DNA from 3 places in the Colwellia sp. 6_MG-2023 genome. Region 2 is predicted to be linked to each of the others. Evidence: predicted binding sites of a transcription regulator. Region 2 holds the regulator's gene; each other region holds the start of a gene.
What was found. Region 2 encodes FNR, which switches genes on or off when oxygen is low (the NO sensors DNR and NnrR bind a similar motif). Its sites were predicted from a motif close to TTGATCTAGATCAA; they were not measured.
Positions count from the first base shown of each region.

Region 1: the regulator FNR is predicted to act here: its motif matches at 3,558-3,571, upstream of clpB (ATP-dependent chaperone ClpB).
Region 3: the regulator FNR is predicted to act here: its motif matches at 3,064-3,077, upstream of Q4503_RS14170 (putative zinc-binding protein).

Region 1 is NZ_JAUOPP010000012.1:105,443-112,061, forward strand. It holds gene nadE (ammonia-dependent NAD(+) synthetase) at 1-85, opposite strand, end outside; gene glnB (nitrogen regulatory protein P-II) at 279-617, shown strand; gene Q4503_RS09605 (outer membrane protein assembly factor BamD) at 744-1,508, opposite strand; gene rluD (23S rRNA pseudouridine(1911/1915/1917) synthase RluD) at 1,688-2,665, shown strand; gene pgeF (peptidoglycan editing factor PgeF) at 2,643-3,473, shown strand; gene clpB (ATP-dependent chaperone ClpB) at 3,680-6,250, shown strand; gene Q4503_RS09625 (DUF4124 domain-containing protein) at 6,434-6,619, opposite strand, start outside.
Region 2 is NZ_JAUOPP010000006.1:62,336-68,954, reverse strand. It holds gene Q4503_RS05680 (FixH family protein) at 1-445, shown strand, start outside; gene Q4503_RS05675 (heavy metal translocating P-type ATPase) at 449-2,941, shown strand; gene ccoS (cbb3-type cytochrome oxidase assembly protein CcoS) at 2,969-3,166, shown strand; gene Q4503_RS05665 (sulfite exporter TauE/SafE family protein) at 3,202-3,939, shown strand; gene fnr (fumarate/nitrate reduction transcriptional regulator Fnr) at 4,020-4,739, shown strand; gene uspE (universal stress protein UspE) at 4,892-5,830, shown strand; gene ttcA (tRNA 2-thiocytidine(32) synthetase TtcA) at 6,021-6,619, shown strand, end outside.
Region 3 is NZ_JAUOPP010000022.1:75,846-82,464, reverse strand. It holds gene Q4503_RS14185 (DUF3549 family protein) at 1-940, shown strand, start outside; gene Q4503_RS14180 (DUF3301 domain-containing protein) at 988-1,287, shown strand; gene Q4503_RS14175 (hypothetical protein) at 1,335-2,483, shown strand; gene Q4503_RS14170 (putative zinc-binding protein) at 2,549-2,956, opposite strand; gene Q4503_RS18845 (DUF1456 family protein) at 3,389-4,111, opposite strand; gene Q4503_RS14160 (hypothetical protein) at 4,291-6,612, opposite strand.

The DNA of each region.
Region 1 (6,619 bases), on a different contig from region 2:
TAAAATCAATACGTCGACGAACTTCAAAGTGAGCGTCTATTTTAGGTAAAACTTTCATTTCATCTATTATGGTTTGCTGATCCATGGACTATCCTGCTTTAAGTAAGAGTATTAGCTTGATTATACTAATTCTATTTAATTTATTATCCTTGATTGATGAATAACTTAGTAGAGTTAGTGTTAAATAACAGTTTAGCAAAATAAAAGCGTGATTTGCTAATAAACGCGTTGTAATATTACAGAAAGTCATATGGAAATCCATTATACAGAGAGAAATAATGAAAAAAATTGAAGCAATCATTAAGCCATTCAAGTTAGACGATGTAAGAGAAGCGCTAGGTGAGATAGGTATTACCGGTATGACAGTCTCTGAAGTGAAAGGTTTTGGTAGGCAAAAAGGGCATACGGAGCTTTATCGCGGTGCAGAGTATATGGTTGATTTTTTACCTAAAGTAAAATTAGAAATAGTGATTGCAAAAGAAGATCTTGAACGCTGCGTAAATGTTATTTTAGAAACAGCGCAAACAGGAAAAATTGGTGATGGTAAAATATTCATTACCGATGTAACACGTGTTATCCGTATTAGAACGGGTGAAGAAAACCAAGAAGCTATTTAGTTATTAGCCTTGTAATCGTTAATTCTAATAGTTTTATTTAATTGTTTACTAGTTACGAGTATCGAACTCATCAGCTTTAGTGCCGATAGTGTTTGATACTCGTATTTTTTTGATAATTAGTAGCGTTTATCTAATCATTGAGTTATTAGGATAATTAGCGGCTAATACTTGTAATGCATTAGTTTTCAAATCATCTAGACCTAACTTATCGTAACATTCAATCATTATCTCTAATGCAGGCTCTAACTCAGGACTTGGTGAAAAGTACTCAACAATATAGCGACCTCTGTTTGCTGCTGAAGCATAAGCTTCTCGTTCTAAGTAAAATCTAGCAATCGCAAGTTCATATTTAGCTAACCTTGATTTAATTTCAATCATTCTTTTTTGAGAATCAGCGGCATATTTACTATCAGGATAATGAGTAATTATACGTTTGAAGTCGTCAAAAGCTTCACGAGCTGCTGTCGGATCTCTATCTGAACGATCTATGCCTGCCAAATCTTGAAACAAATTATCTTCTGTTGATAAGTTTATTAATGCACGCATGTAATAAACATAATCTGTATTCGGGTTGTCTGGATTTAGGCGTAAAAATCGATCAGTAAGTGCAATACCTTGAGCAGCGTCGCCTACTTTATAGTAAGCATAAATTAAATCTAATTGAACTTGATGTGATATTGGTCCAAAAGGAAAGCGAGAGTCAATTGCACTAAGGATTTGGATTGATTTTTGATACAAACCATTATCCAGTGCTGTTCGGGCATCGACAAATAAAGCTTGCGCTGATTTGTCTGGTACTTTATCAATGTCATTGTCGGTGCCAGAAGATGAGCAACCTGCTAAAGCAAGTGCTAGTGTGATAAATACTATTTTTTTGGTCAATTTTTCCATGGATTTTGCAATTACGCCTTTGTTTAAAATTAAATAAGTATGAAACCTTTGATAGCCATGTAGCATGGTTATCATAAAAAGGGTAAAATGAAACTATTATACCTAGTGCATACTTGCGTATTAACATTCTAACCTAGCAATCATAAGTTGCACAACGTTAAAAATTTAAAGAGAGTTTAATGTCTGAAATAATTCAACATCAAGATACCGTTCCTGATTCGTGTTTAGGTAAACGATTAGACCAAACTTTGGCCATAATGTTTCCTGATTATTCACGTTCAAGGCTAAAAGATTGGATTTTAGCCGGTAAAGTGATGGTTAATGGTGAAGTATTACCCCGAGCGCGAGAAAAAATGTATGGTGGCGAGAGTATTGCTATCAATGCAGAAGTAGAAGCTGAGCAACGTTTCGCTGCACAAAAAATTGATCTTGATATTGTTTATGAAGATGACGACATTTTAGTGATTAATAAACCTGCAGGTTTAGTGGTTCATCCAGGTGCTGGTAATCCTGATGGCACTGTCTTAAATGCTTTGTTACATCATTTTCCAGCTATTGAAGTTGTACCACGTGCTGGTATTGTTCATCGTTTGGATAAAGATACCACTGGTTTGATGGTGGTTGCGAAAACAATAGCGGCACAAACGAACCTAGTTGAAGCATTACAATTACGAGAAATTACACGTGAATATGAAGCTGTTGCTAATGGTTTAATGACTGCTGGTGGCCTTGTTGATGAGCCAATAGGTCGTCATGCAACTAAACGCACGCATATGGCCGTTACATTTTCTGGCCGTCCGTCAGTTACGCATTATCGTGTAATGGAAAAATATCGTTTGCATACACGCTTACGTTTACGTCTTGAAACAGGGCGAACGCATCAAATTCGTGTTCATATGTCACATATAACGCATCCATTGGTTGGTGATCCAACCTACGGAGGTCGACCGCGTCCACCTAAAAATGCAACACCTGAATTATTAGCAAAGTTACGTACTTTTAAACGTCAAGCATTACATGCAGCTATGCTTTCATTATATCATCCTATAACGGGTGAATTAATGACTTGGCATGCTGATTTACCTGACGATTTTGTTGAGTTAGTTGAATTACTACAAGAAGACACTAAACTTAATGCCGTCGACGATTACTTATAAAGCAAATAATATTAGAACAAGTTCAGCTATTGAGCTTGTTCAATGGCCAATACCCTCATCGAACGATGAAAGTATTGGCCAAGCAGCTTTAATTGATAACGTTTTTTCAGTACAGACAACACGGCTTTTACCTAGTAATACGCTTAAAGGTTCATCACTGCCTTATCAAGCTTTTAATCTTGGTTTACATGTTGGAGATTGTCCTGAACGGGTAAAAGATAATCGTCGTTATCTACAATCTTTGTTACCTGTAAACACTCAAATTCAATGGCTTAATCAAGTTCATGGTAATGAGGTTGTCGAAATATCGACAATATCTGCAGAGTCACTTACCGCTGATGCTGCTATTACTCAAGAAAAGAATGTTTGTTTAGCAATTATGACTGCAGATTGCCTTCCTATTTTATTAGCATCTAAGTCAGGCAATGAAATTGCCGCCATTCATGGTGGTTGGCGTCCTTTGTCTGCGAATATCATTCAAAACACAATTACCAAAATGAACACACCAACCGAAGATATTTATGCATGGCTTGGGCCTTGTATTTCGAAAAATGCTTTTGAAGTGGGTAGTGAAGTAAAAGCTCAATTTGTTGAGCAATGTGATTCTTTTAACTGTGCCTTTATTGCAACCTCAACAGGTAAATATTTAGCCGATTTACATAAAATTGCCGAAATACAATTAAATACCCTAGGTATTAACGCCATAAGTACACTACCAGAATGTACTTATACAAATACGGATAAATATTACTCTTATCGTAAAGATAGCGTAACTGGAAGAATGGCAACACTGATTTGCCTATTATAAATACCTCGCTTCACTACTCATGGTGTTTATACTCTTAGTCGTTAATGCCAAGCCGTTTTATTTAGATTATGTCTGAGCAATTATTTGTTCTAGATCAAACTAATGCTTATCCTCTATTGAAAAAGACCACACTAGACCTAATGTTATAAGTAATTACATCAGGTTTAATTAATTCATAAGTCCAGTAATATGGCAGGAGAATATTTATGCGTTTAGATCGTTTTACACAATCATTCCAAGAATCTATTGCGGATGCACAGTCGCTTGCATTAGGTCGAGATCATCAATTTATTGAACCCATTCATTTAATGATGGCGTTGTTAAATCAAAATGGTAACTCTGTTATTCCGCTATTAAAAAGTGCGGGAATAGATGTTCATACGCTAAGAAATAAAATAGAACAAGCACTGCAATCTTTAGCACAAATAGAAGGCTCTGATGGCGATGTTCAGCTTTCTTCTGCATCAGGTAAGGTGTTAAATTTATGCGATAAATATGCGCAGAAAATGTCAGATAAATATATATCTTCTGAAATGTTTTTACTTGCAGCACTTGAAGATAAAAGCACATTAGGTTCTATTTTAAAAGAGCTAGGCGCTAATGAACAACGTATTAAAGCGGCGATTGAACACGTACGAGGCGGTCAAAAAGTTGATGATCAAAATGCTGAAGATGTTCGTCAAGCATTACAAAAATATACGGTTGATTTAACTGAACGTGCTGAGCAAGGAAAATTAGATCCTGTTATTGGCCGTGATGATGAAATCCGTCGTACTTTGCAAGTATTACAGCGTAGAACTAAAAATAACCCTGTTTTAATTGGCCAACCAGGTGTGGGTAAAACTGCTATTGTTGAAGGTTTAGCACAACGTATTGTTGATCATGAAGTACCTGAAGGATTAAAAAATAAACGTGTTCTTTCTTTAGATATGGGCGCTTTGATTGCTGGCGCTAAATATCGTGGTGAATTTGAAGAACGTTTAAAAGCTGTATTAAATGAGTTGTCTCAAGAAGAAGGTAAGATCATCTTATTTATTGATGAATTACATACCATGGTCGGCGCTGGGAAAACAGATGGGGCGATGGATGCCGGCAATATGTTAAAACCTGCGCTTGCTCGAGGTGATTTACATTGTGTTGGGGCAACAACGTTAGATGAATACCGTAAATATATTGAAAAAGATGCGGCATTAGAACGTCGTTTTCAAAAAGTGTTGGTAGAAGAGCCTACTGTTGAAGATACTATTGCTATTCTACGCGGCTTAAAAGAGCGATATGAACTTCATCATAGCGTTAATATTACCGATCCTGCTATTGTTGCGGCGGCTACATTATCTCATCGTTATATTAGTGATAGACAGTTACCCGATAAAGCGATTGATTTAATTGATGAAGCAGCTTCAAGTATTCGTTTGCAAATGGATTCTAAGCCTGAAGATTTAGATCGACTTGAGCGCAAGTTAATTCAACTTAAGTTAGAGCAAAAAGCATTAGAAAAAGATTCTGATGATGCAACCGTGAAGCGTTTAGCGGATATCTCGGAACAAATAAATGAAAAACAGACAGAATACGATGAATTAGACGAGGTTTGGACGACAGAAAAAGCAGCGTTGTATGGTACACAAACGATCAAAGAAGATTTAGAGCAAGCTCGTATTGAGCTAGAAGCGGCAAGGCGGGCAGGTGATCTTAATCGTATGTCTGAATTACAATATGGCAAGTTACCTGAGCTCGAGAAGCAACTTGATTTAGCTAGCCAAGCTGAAATGCAAGAAATGAGCTTATTAGCTAATAAGGTGACTGAAGTTGAAATTGCTGAAGTACTTAGCCGTGCTACGGGCATTCCTATTGCTAAAATGTTAGAGCAAGAGCGTGATAAATTACTCAACATGGAAGAAGAATTACACCAACGTGTTATTGGACAAGGTGAAGCGGTAGCTTCAGTATCGAATGCGATCAGACGTTCGCGTGCTGGCTTAGCCGATCCAAATCAACCAATAGGATCCTTTTTATTCTTGGGGCCTACAGGTGTAGGTAAAACAGAGTTAACAAAAGCACTCGCTTACTTTTTATTTGATACTGAAGAGTCACTTATTCGTATTGATATGTCAGAGTTTATGGAGAAACATTCAGTTGCGCGATTAGTTGGCGCACCTCCAGGATATGTTGGTTATGAAGAGGGGGGTTATTTAACAGAAGCTGTTCGCCGTAAACCTTATTCGGTTATTCTATTAGATGAAGTTGAGAAAGCGCATCCTGATGTTTTTAATATATTATTACAAGTGCTTGATGATGGTCGCTTAACTGATGGTCAAGGTCGAACTGTTGATTTTAAAAATACCGTTATCATTATGACCTCAAATATCGGCTCAGACATAATTCAAACATTTGATAATGACAATCAATATCAGCAAATGAAAGCGCAAGTAATGAATGAAGTTAGCCACCATTTTAAACCTGAATTTATTAATCGAATTGATGAATCGGTTGTGTTCCACACCTTAGGAGCAAGCCAAATAGAGAAAATTGCTGGTATTCAAATTCAATCATTATCAGATCGACTAGCAGAACAAGAATTAAGTTTATCTGTTAGTAGTGAAGCATTAGCTTTAATTGCTGAAGTTGGCTTTGATCCCATTTTTGGTGCTAGACCATTAAAGCGTGCTATTCAGCAGGGGATTGAAAACCCGTTAGCGCAGCGCTTATTAGCAGGAGACTTTGCGCACGGTTCAACAATAAATGTTACGGTGGAAGAAGGAGAGTTAGCTTTTTCTTAAAGCCTAGTCTTTATCTTAAGAGCTAGTATAGAGCACTCTTAGTTAAATATTGTTTATTAGGAATAATTAGGAGCGCTTAATTTCACTAAAGTATTGAGCCTGTAATCTCTTTGGTTACAGGCTCAATGTGTTTTTAACCAGGGAAGATTTAACGCTTACGCATTTTACCCTAGTTAAGGCTACCTATTCTTGTATGCTATCGGGCTTACAGTACAAGCTTATATTTTCTTTACTTAGTGCAAGTTGTGCTTTCTTGTCTTTATCAGACAACGTTTTATTTTTGCCATTAGTGTCGACTATCATTACTGTGCCTAGTGAAGTGAGCATCTTTTCATTGAGCCGTGCTGATTGGCAATTTTGCTCGGCTAT
Region 2 (6,619 bases):
TCCATTTTCTGCTGTTGTTGCAGGAACTATCACTTATGTAATTGCCAATACTGATCCGGATACGCTTGTTGTTGGTGACTATTACAAAACAGGTAAAGCCATTAATTTACAAGTTGCAAAGGTTAAACGAGCACAGAAGCTAGGAATACGCTTTACATTACAGCTTACTAATAATGAACTTATAATAGAGCCAACGGGTATTGAAAAAACATTTTCATTGCTCAATGTTAGTTTTTTTCACCCAACGCAAGAAAGCAAAGACTTTTCTTTAGCTTTAACACCTGATGGTAATGGTTATTTTAGACATAGTTTTGATCATGATATTTCGGGGAAATGGAAAATAACTATGTCTCCATTTGATAATGACTGGAAAATCCAAGAAACCATTGTATTACCTCAAAGTACTGTTATTGACATCATTCCCGATCCAACTAAAGCACAATAAACTATGTCCACTTCTTGTTTTCATTGTAATGAAGTTATTCCATCCGGTATAAACCTTTACGTTACCATTAATCAAAAAGAACAACCTATGTGTTGCATAGGTTGTCAAGCTGTTGCGCAAACTATTGTTGATAATAACTTGACCCAGTATTATCAATTTAGAACTGAGCCAGCCCAAAAAGGCGCCGAGCTAATACCTGAAGAATTAAAAAGCTTACAATCGAAAAAAAATAAATTACTTAATGAAGAAATGCTGCAAAGTGAATTTATTTATCAAGATCAAGGTGCAAAAGAAGCTATTTTAACGATTGAAGGGATTAATTGTGCTGCTTGTGCTTGGTTAATTGAAATGCAACTTACCAAGCTTAAGGGGATTAACGAAATAAGTGTCAATGCAACGACACAACGTGCAACCTTAAAGTGGCAAGATAAGGTTTTACAATTAAGTGAAATACTTGATGCCATAGAAGACATTGGTTATCAAGCCCTTCCCTTTAAAGCAAATGAAATAGAACAACGTAATAAGAAAACCAGCAAAGTATTTATCAAGCGTTTAGGCATCAGTGGCATTTTAATGATGCAAGTTATGATGATTGCTGTCGGGTTATATTTTGGCGCTTTTTCTGATATGGATGAAGATCATAAAATATACCTGCGTTGGGTTAGTTTTATTCTAGCCATCCCTATTGTTTCATACGGAGCTTTCCCTTTTTATATTGGCGCAATAAATGCTTTAAAGATTAAAAGATTGTCGATGGACGTTCCGGTATCAATTGCTATTATTTTAGCCTTTACCGCCAGTGCTTGGGCAACAATAACTGAGCAAGGAGAAGTCTATTTTGAGTCCGTATCTATGTTTACTTTCTTATTGCTTATCGGTAAGTTTTTAGAATTTAGAGCACGCTCATATGCTGCTCAAGTTTCAGCAAATTTGTTAAAGTTGATGCCAATGACGGCGACTAGATTAAAAAAAACAGGAAGTAACTCTCCTGCAATTAATGAAACAGTTCACACAAAGAATAGTGAATTACAAAAGTCAGCGAATGATGTTGAAAATATAAGTAATGAAGAGCTTATTGCTGCCAAACAATTAATTAAAGATGATCTAGTGTTAATTAAACCAGGTGAAGCTATTCCAGCAGACGGTATTATTATTAGTGGCGCCAGCCAAATTAATGAAGCAATGTTATCTGGCGAGCAAACGCCAGTATCAAAAACAATTGATGATGTGGTTTTTGCAGGAACCATTAATGGTGATGGAAACCTTACCGTCAAAGTACAACAACCAAGTAATCAATCATTTTTAAGTCAATTAATTCGTTTAAGTGAGAAATCTCAAGCATATAAGCCTAAATTGGCACGTTTTTCTGATAAGGTAGCACAATATTTTGTCGCTATTATTTTACTTACAGCCATTGGTACCGCACTTTATTGGCATCACCATTTACCCGAAGAAGCTTTTTGGATTACCTTATCCGTATTAGTCGCGACCTGCCCCTGTGCATTATCTTTGGCAACACCAACTGCCTTAACTTGTGCCACAACTCGATTAAATCGTGATGGTATAATGATAAAGTCAGCTCATGTCATGGAAACCATGCCTAAAATAGATTGCTTCGCTTTTGATAAAACAGGCACGTTAACAACAGGTGAGTTTGCGATAGATAGAGTTGAAATCTATGATAATCAATACACTAAAGCCGAAGCATTAGTGATAGCGGCAGCTTTAGAATCTCATTCTGAACATCCTTTAGCTAAGCCTTTCAAACAACATAGAGACTTTAATCTTCCGACAAAAGAAATCCAAGTTCAGTCTGGATTAGGTGTAACTGGTATTGTTAATGAGCACCCTTATCGTATTGGCAAAGCTAGCTGGCTGTTAACAGCTACAGAGCATAAAAATGATCAATCGTTAATGAGCGCTTCTTGTGTACTCGTTTTTGAAAATAAACTTATTGCAGCATTTTATCTGGTCGATAAGATCAGAGAAGACGCCTATATTTTATTAAACACGCTTAATGCCAGCCATCAAACAATGATGCTGTCTGGTGACAATCAAAGCGCCTGTGACAAAGTAGGTAAAACCTTATCTGTAACTCAATGTCATGGTAACTTAAGCGCCACAGATAAAATGTCAATAATCAAAGAGCAACAAAAGAACAATATTAACATTGCTATGGTAGGCGATGGTGTTAATGATTCTCCAGTATTTGGTGCTGCACATGTATCTATGGCAATGGGCTGCGGAACTGATATAGCCAAAAGCGGTGCTGATGTTATTTTACTTAATAGTAAACTAACAAGTATTAATACCTTAAATGATGTATCAATAAAGACTAAACGCATTATTTTTCAGAATTATTTATGGGCTTTTGGCTACAATGCTATTGTATTACCATTAGCTGTAGCCGGTTATATTACACCTTACATGGCTGTTATTGGTATGTCTGTTAGCTCAATTTTAGTGATCAGTAATTCACTACGCTTACTCAGATAATAGCCCTTAAGATCAAGAGAAACAAAAATGAGCATTATTTATTTTTTAATTCCAATCGCGGTATTACTAACAGCACTGGGTATTTATATGTTCTTTTGGGCAGTAAAAACTGAACAGTTTGATGACCTTGAAAAAGAAGGTATGAGTATTCTTTTTGATAATAAAGAGGATGATAAAACAACCAAACAAAGTAGTGATAAACCTGACAGTACAAATCATGGCTAACAAAGTCAGCAGTTCTCATAACGGTAACTAACTCAATGAACCTAGACTTATTCTCCGCATTTGTAATAGGATTACTTGGCTCAGGGCATTGTATTGTGATGTGCGGTGGGATTACCACCATGCTCACTTCAGCCCTTCCTGAGTCAAATAAATATAATAATCAAATACCTGTTAATAATCAGAGACCTATTAAGCACTCAACAGCATCCTCAATTACTCGTAGTAAAACCGCCTTAGTAATTTTATACAATATTGGTCGTATTTCTTCCTATGCTTTTATCGGCGCAATTGTGGGATTTACCGGCTCTATCGCGGCAAAAAATATTGGAATGCCACTTGCTGGTCTACGGTTAATTTCGGCAACCTTTATGATCTTACTTGGTTTATATTTAGGTCAGTGGTTGATGTGGTTAAATCGAATAGAAGCCCTAGGTAAGCATTTATGGCGTTACATATCACCTTTAGCCAGTAAAGCCATCCCTGTAAATTCACCAATAAAAGCACTTACTCTTGGCGCCATTTGGGGCTGGTTACCTTGCGGATTAGTCTACTCAACCTTAACTTGGGCACTGGCAAGCGGTAGCATATATACTGGGGCGAGTATTATGTTCTTTTTTGGCTTAGGTACTCTTCCCGCACTGTTAACTCTTTCTATTGGGTTTAGTAGCATTAAAAATACTTTAACTAAACCATCGTTCAAAAAGATAATGGCGTTAGTACTAATAACCTTTGGTATTTATAGTTTTATTGTTGCATACCACCAGATGTTCTAATACCATAGCATTATCCTAGAAATTAGAGTAAATACATAAATGAAAATTTACCCTATTCCTATAAAATAAATGAGTAGCCTATGTTAAATAATAGTTCCCCTGGTGCACAGCATATTAACTGTCAAAACTGTAGTGTTAGTGAACTTTGTCTACCTTTTACCTTAAATGATCAAGAACTTAATACGCTTGATCAAATTATTGATCGTAAACGTCCTTTCCACAAAGGTGATAAAATATTCACTGATGGTCAAGAAATGCAGGCGCTTTATGCTATTCGTTCTGGTACATTTAAAACTTTTACCGTTAATGAACAAGGTGAAGAACAAATCACTGGCTTTCACTTAGCTGGAGATTTACTAGGATTTGACGCTATTGCCGAATCAGAACATAAAAGTTTTGCTCAAGCTTTAGAAACATCGATGATATGTGAAATTCCTTACGATAATTTAGATACTTTATCTAATACTATGCCAAAACTTAAGAAACAAGTTTTACGCTTAATGAGTAACGAGATTAGAACCGATCAAGAAATGCTTACGTTGTTGAACAGAAAGAATGCCGAACAACGTGTTGCTACTTTTTTAGTCAGCTTAAGCAAACGCTATCGTGCCAGAGGTTTATCAGCCAATGAATTTCGCCTTACAATGACACGAAGCGATATTGGTAATTACATTGGACTTACCGTTGAAACAATCAGCCGTTTATTAAATCGTTTTCATAAAACAGGCTTAATTAAGGTTGATGGTAAACTTATTACTATCATAAACCTCAATGAACTTGTTAATTGTGCCGAACTTTAGCTCCTCAAAGGCTTTCTAGCGTTATAATTTATAATGCTTGTTTTAAATCCCTTATACTTTGATTTAAAACAAGCATTAATCTCACACTTTTGATATAAATTACTTAAGCTTTAATAAAGTTTAACCAATGTATAACAACAGGGAGAATTATCATGAAAACCTATCAAAAAATTCTAGTCGTTATCGACCCATCAACTGATGAACAAAAAGCATTACAAAGAGCAATAGACTTAGCTGCCAATATTAAAGCAAGTGGCGGTCAGGTGGAAGTAACTGCTTTTCTAAGTATCTTTGACTTCTCTTATGAGATGACTACTATCCTTTCCAACGATGATCGTGGCGCTATGCGACAATCTGTTATTAAAGATAAAGAGCTTTGGCTAGAAGGTATTATAAGTAATTTAAAGCCTGATATTGATATTAGTAACTTAGTTGTTTGGCATAATCGCCCTTTTGAATCTATTATTGAACAAGTAATCCAAAATAATTACGATCTAGTCATTAAAGGGACTCATCAACATGACAAATTCAAATCGGTAATTTTTACTCCTACTGATTGGCATATATTGCGTAAATGTCCATGTCCAGTATTATTAGTAAAAGAGCATGAATGGCCAAGCAATGGGAACATACTTGCAGCAATTAATGTCGGAAGTGATGAAACAGAGCACAATTCACTTAATAATAAAATTACTAAAGAAGCAAAAAAATTAGCACAGCTGATTCAAGGAAACGTTCATTTAGTAAATTCATTTCCTGGCACACCTGTTAACATTGCAATTGAAATACCAGAGTTTAACTCTAGTGAATACAATAATACTATGCTGCAACATCATAAAAAGTCGATGGCAGCACATGCGACTGAATTTGAAATTGATATCACTAACACTCACGTTGAAGAAGGCTTACCTGAAAGAGTCATTGAAGAAGTCGCGGATAAAATTGATGCTGAGCTAGTTGTGCTAGGCACAATAGGCCGAACGGGTATTTCTGCAGCATTAATTGGTAATACCGCAGAGCATGTCATTGACCAACTTAACTGTGATGTACTTGCGCTAAAACCTGAAGGTTATGTGTCTCCGCTACAGTAAAAGTATTTTCTCATACTGAAATCAAAGACTGAAAGAGGTATGTAACCTTTTTCAGTCTTTATTAAGCTAATATAACGTCGAAATAATCCCCTTTCAAACAACTTTAATACCACTTTAAACTTTTAACCTATGATAGAATTTACCATCGAAAATATAATATCTAATGTGATTAAGTGGTAAGTAGTTTTTAATGAATACTCAACAAGCTATTAGCAATAAGCTAGAAAAAAAAATCAGACACCTAACAGGCAAAGCCGTTTCTGATTACAACATGATTGAAGAAGGCGATAAAATTCTTTGTGCCATAAGTGGAGGTAAAGATTCTTTCGTAATGCTTGACATCCTTTTACACTTAAAACGTGTAGCGCCCATTAAATTTGACGTTATAGCTGTCAATCTCGATCAAAAACAGCCTGGCTTTCCTGAACATATACTACCTAATTACCTCGAAGAAAAAGGCATTGACTACTACATTATTGATAAAGACACCTACTCAGTAGTAAAACAAAAAGTACCTGAAGGAAAAACAACGTGCGCTTTATGTTCAAGACTCAGAAGAGGATCATTATATGGTTTTGCTGAAAAGATTGGTGCAACAAAAATAGCATTAGGTCATCATATGGATGACATCGTTGAAACCTTAATGATGAACATGTTTAATAATGCAAAATTAAAGGCTATGCCACCCAAACTACTAAGTGACGATAAACGAAATGTAGTAATAAGACCGCTATCATATTGCAGAGAGAAGGATATTGAGCAACTATCCGAGGTAAAGAGCTACCCTAT
Region 3 (6,619 bases), on a different contig from region 2:
AGAACTAAATCAAATACCATACCCAACGCCTTTACAAGGTCATGCTTGTATTGCTATTGCTTTTTGGCAGAAAAAATCACCTCAACCATATTTATGGCTATTAAAATTTCCTCTTGATGAACGTGGATTACTAAATCAAGGAGCAAGAAACCATTTTATTGCTATTATCATTGAAGCTCTTGGTAGTAATTTAATGCAAGATGCTAATGAGAAACAAGAAGAGTTATTAAAAAGTAATCCTTACTTGTATACTCCTGCACAGTACAAATTAGCTACATTAAACAGTAAAATTAATTTTGAACTAAAACAAACACCGAGTGAATATTTATCGCCATTTTTAACTTACCTTTCAGGTGAATCTGGTTGGGATAATTGGCAAGTAGTAGGTGTTCAGGGTATTACCGACTTTGCCGTGCGTATAAATGAGAAAGAGAACAGCGAAAAACTGATAAATGCTCTACCTCACCTTCCTACCGAAGTATTATTTCCATTATGTGGAGCATTAGAAAATGAAAGTCTACCTGCAGCATTACTGAATACTTTAATAAGTTTACTAGAAAAAAACATAGCATTAATGAAAGAGAATAACGAAAATAATGATAACCTCCTTCAAACACAACAACATTTACTTCGTAGTTTAGCGAGTAATTGCCACCATATTCACGTTGAACAATTTATTAATATGCTGCTAGCACAAGATAAAATCGCTGCTGAGCTATTAATTACACTTTCTGGTCGTTGTTGGACTGTACTTGCAGACGCTAAGAGGTTGATTACTTATTTTGAGCACCTTATTGCATGTGAAGATCAAGCTCTATTCAATAGTATATTTAAAGACTTGGTTGCAATACCATCAATTCGTCCCATTGTTTTTGAATGTATGCGTTCACCCAATAGAAGCAATGCATTATCGCAAGCAATTGGCCAACTATTTAACTAAATAAAGCAATTTATTCGGCTTTACGATTTAAGGTATATCTACACACTATGGAAAATATTTACTACTTATTAGTTGTCTGCTTAATTTTTTGGTACTTTATTTACTTAAGAAAAGTCGCTGAAGCCGCCCTTATTCATGCTACTCGGTATTGTGAACAAAGCCAGTTACAATTTATTGCTATTGCCAGACGTTCAAGCCGGTTAACATTTAATAAGAAACATGGTCTTGTGTGGTTTAGCTTATTTGATATAGAGTTTAGCGGCGACGGTGAGTCCAGTAATCATGCTACATTGAGTTTATATGGATTAAAATTAGATAATGTTGATGTTCCTCCTTATCGAGTTTAATAAAATCAATTATTTCAATTCCAACTCTAATTATATAGGAAGGTATAGTGCAGTTTTTAAAGTCACTTTTTTGTTTACACGGTCTTGATAATAGAACACGTTTTTTTACTATTTCTATTGGTGTGTATGTTTTATTTATCATGCTAGTATCTGCTTTTAGCAATAGTATTATTATACCGCTAATATTGTTGGTAATATTTTCTCTAATACTTGGGTTAACAAGCCTGCGACGCTTACATGATGCGAAACTCAATAAAAAGTGGTTATTGGCCCCCTGCTTAACTTTTTTATTAGTAGGCATCATTATTATCATATCTCAGCAGAGCAGCAGTTATTATTTACTCATTCTTCCAACTCTTTGCTCTGCGGTATTATTGACTTATCAAAGCACTAACAAACATAGCTATATATTGGGTTACTATGGCCCAGTTGATATGAATGAATGTCGACAAAATAGCCACAAGAGTGCACAATCACAATATCGCATTGAACCTACACTTGTTAGTGATACTTCATCTAACAATTATTACTCACAAACCCATAATGATAGTAGTCAAGAGTATAATCAAACAGATAAAATTGAAGATGATAATTATTCTCATCATAGACAAGCTAATAAGCAAACTGATATTGGTGAATTGATTCGCTTAAACCTATTAAACAATAGAAAAGCACAATTAATTATAGTGGCTATCATCGGCATAACCTTAATTGGTGTTAGTACTTCATGGCTAATTCATTACTTAGACTCTGCGGACGAAACATTAATAAATCAAAATAACAATAAAGAGCAAGTTAGTGTTTTGCCTTCTATTTTAAGAAGTCACCCTCTTCCTATGCCCGATAACTATACCTTATATTTATCGGAGCACTCTGGCATTAGTATTAATTGGCAAGCTGATGAAGTTGAAAATTCACTTTTATGGTCACAATTAACAGCACAAGGAGATGAAAGCTGTAAAGAAATTAGCTTTAATAAAGGAAAGCCAATACGTACATTGTCAGTGAAAGTGGAAGAGAGTAATGGGAGTAATTCTAACTATTTTGCTAGTTTTTCCCCTCTTGATAGTCAAGAGCTTATTCAGGCTTTAGCATTTCGTGGCAACTTCACTTTATGTGGTTATAATTTTTCATTAAAAGGCAGTCAAGCAGCATTAGGAACAAATAACCAGTATTCACACTGGGTTGAATACTAAATTAGAACAATTAATTAAGAACACCGTATTGTGTGTTGTTGCTAAAAGGGGCTTTTAGCGCTCATTTAAAGCTGAAAGCCTATTCCATTATCAAATAATTGCTCATAGATACTTTTTATTGCAATAGCATTATCTGTCAATGAGTCATCTAATTTACTGCGTTTTTCAAAGCCTAAATCACTAATTTGATAATAGTAATCTGCATGTAAACCACTCAATTCAAGACATGCTTTTGTACAAGATAAATCACAACCATCAATAGCAATAATTGGGCGACCAGAATTTGCCAGCTCCATCATAGGAATAACTTTTCCGACAACACCTGAAACACACGACATCTCAGCAATACCATCATCATCAAGGTTTAACGATATATTATGAGCCATTTCGGCTAAATTAGAACACCCAGAGCAGGCATATACTATTGGTTTTCCTTGTTTTATTGTTGGATTTTTTTTTGGATTATCTGACATGGAACTAATCTCCTTGCTTAGGAATAGATAGCGGTTATTATATAACTGAGTCTAAACACCATATAAAACGCGACTTTCTGATTCTAACAAGGCCGAAAAAGTTGGTTTTGATTTATATCAACCTTTAGAGCAATCAACTATGAATTAATCTATTTGACCTGTTCTCGATTTAAGATACTTTAAATTGGTCTTTTTAACTTTAATAAATAGAGGTGACTTACCACTAACTACTCAACAAGTATTAAAAAGTTTAAGAAGAAACGTTATGATGCTCCCTAAGCGCGCTATGTACTTATATAACTTGATGACTATGGGATTTATATATTAAGTTAACTTTTAAAGGCTAATCGGTTAGATATAGCCTTATTTATGGTTTAATTCACTCTATTGAAACCGTAACTTACATAATATTGGGATATTATAAAGATATGCTTACTTCTTAGATTGTTTGTAAATATCTTCTGGTTTTAACTTTAATACTTTACGAGAAGACTTTGCTTGATCTGTTTTACTATTAGGGTTTTCATATATTGCACTAGCATTCGGTCTTGCACCATCAACCCATGTTTCATTGTTTTGATTTTTAGCTTTAAAGTTATTATTTGGGGTGTTGCTATTATGTGACTTATTCTTTTGAGACTTACCGCCTAAAGGTGTATTCTTATCAGCACTATTATTTTCAATTTTACTTGTTCTAGCAACATGATGCTTCTTATCAATAGCTTGTAATAAATTACGTAAAACTTGATCTTTACACTCTCTGTAATGTTGATGTTCAACTCTTCTTGAAAAAGCACTTAACTCAGGTTTATTTAAGCGAAAATCAACACTTGCTAATAATTCAATCAATTCTTCCGCTTTTAAATTAAGAGCGATTTTTAATTTAGTAAGAACAATATTATTTGTTAAACGTTTCTCAGGTGTTGCTGGAGCCCCTTCTCTTTTACCGCGTTTTTCATTAATAAATCCATTTAGAAATGAAGCTAATTCGACATCTTGACAGCTTACAAAATCAGCATCATTATCTTTTTTTAACCATTGGCTTACTTGCTCTCTAGTAACCATCAATCCTGCTGATGAGAAAATCGCTATCATCTGTTTGTCATTATAGTTAAAAGTGTAGCGTAACCGGCGAAGAACATCATTATTGTTCAAAGTATTTCCTAATAAAAAAGTGTGAATACACAGTATGAGATAAATCTATTTTAGCAGTTTTAAGCTACTAATAAAATAATGGAATTTATTAAACTTAGGGGGATAATCATTACAATTAAAAAATGCCACTCACTTTCAATGAATGGCATTTATTTAAATTAACGAAAAATGTTAACACATTAATTAATCGATACTTTTCTTCTTACTACAATCATCAATAAAGCGAATAATCCGAACAAGGTGAAAGATCCACCACCGCCTGATGTATTCGTAGTGCTATCATCAATAGCTTCTGCTTCTCCAGCTTCAATATAAAAAGAAACAACAGTCGTATTACTGTCAACAGTACCATCGTTAACGGTTAATTGTACGCTTACACGCGTTAAGGCGTTAACTACAGGCGCTGTAAAGCTTAATATACTACCTTCGGATTTAATTGTTAATGTTGGCCCTTCTATTTGCGTCCAAGTATAAGTAAGTGCGTCGCCGTCACTATCAAACGATGATGAACCATCAATTTTACCTTCCTCCCCGCCATTAAGAAGTACTAAAGTTGCAACAGCTCTTGCTAACGGTGCAGTGTTAGCTAATGCAGCCAAAAGGCCTGGATCTTCAACCTGTTTATTCGCTACTCCGTCAGCGTCGTTAGGTCCACCATCTTCAATAATTAAACGAATACATTCGTGTCCTTGTGTTAGGCCCTTTTTCCAGCTTGTATCATAATAACTAGGACATATAGAGTCTATACGTGCTGCAGAATGAATTTCATTATAAGCATCAACTTCAAAAGATTTAAATATAAAATCATTATAAATACTTCGAGGGGTTAAAAATTTTGCATAAATGGCATTAACAGGGATTTTACTACTTTCTGGTAATGGCACAACAACAGCAACAGAGTCTCCTGCTTGAGCTAAGTTCGACGCAATAAACTCAATAAATAGAAAACCAGTCGAAAGATCCAAATTTTCCTCAATCCCAACTTCATCAGTAATATCATCAGGATCAACTGGCTGACCATTGTCTAAATAGTCAGTGAGGTCATTCGGATTCACTGCCGCCCCACTTGCTTCTTGCCCAAGCGCTAAAGAATTAATAGGACCTAAGCTTAACTGTATACCAGGTTCAGTTCTCATCGGCTCTTCGCCTAGTACAAGAGCTAAAGTAGAACGGTCTGATGAATTATCTAAATAATTAGGTATACCATCGCCATCGCTATCAGTAACACCTTCAGCAGAATCATTAATACCATCGCCATCAGAATCTTTATCGCTATCTAAAATAACATCATCATTTTGAGTACTTATATATAAAGTAAGGCCTGAAATCGCTGTTAGAGGGTCAGTTCTATTCTCTTCTTCAAGTTTAGCCGCAACGTTAATCACATTACCATACTCGCTAAGGTTAACGTAATGATAATTGTTGAAGTAGGTACTCGAATTATCTTCATTTTGGTAGCCTACCGAGTTGCTATCATTAAACAAAATATCAAACTTAACGCTATCCCCGTTAGGGTCATAACCTTCTATAAAAACCACTATATTTTCCGATTCGTTTTCATTAAAAACGACATCTCTACTACTTTGTTGAGCACAGGTTACCTTCGCTGATTTGTCCGATTCTACAGCTGACACAGGGCGTTCATAACATTGTGGTGTATAGGCATAAAAGTCTAAAATAACAGGTGGTAAATTTTCATCCGTTATGGTGAAAGTTGTTGTTGTATTTTCATTGTCAATAGCACCATTGATAATCTCAACAATTTCTACATTCAATATATCGCCATCTTCCCAACCGGTTATATCATTAAAATTATAAAAATCATATTCAGAGGTTTTAGCTTCTTTAGATGTCCGTAATGGAGATAGATAACTTTGCATAGTGAATTTAAAATCACGTGCATCCACTTTACTTGTGTCACTGTTAATAGATAACTCGATAGTTAATGTTTTTTCATCCGGATCGTAACCACCATGATTATTTATTAATATGTTTTCAAGCTTATTGGTTAGGGCTGTACCACTCAATTTAAAAGTAATAATAATATCTTCGTCTTGATTAATATTGGTGGTTGATAAATTGGGGATAACATCAAATGTTGAAGTAGCAACCCCATCAATTACTGGTGATTCTAGTGCAATTTTACCTGTTGCAGGTAAACTAACAAATGGCGTAACATAAACGATTTGCTTTAGTGTTATTGTATCGTCCATATCTGGGTTTGTTACTTCCCATTCAACAACATGTTGTCCAGTAAATAATTGATAATCTTTAATTAGAGATAAAGAAGAGTTATCAGGTAAGCCATCAAACTCTTCCGGTACTTGATTACTCAAGGTTAACAATTCAGTGGTAACCTTAGTTATATTACTTTCTGGGTTAATGGTGACAATAGTGTCTGAAAAAACATCTGAATCTGCATACGCTGAAACAGAAATACTTAAGCAGGCTATTGCAAAAGCACAAGCTTTACTTATATTGACAAGTTTATTAAATGACAAAATATAT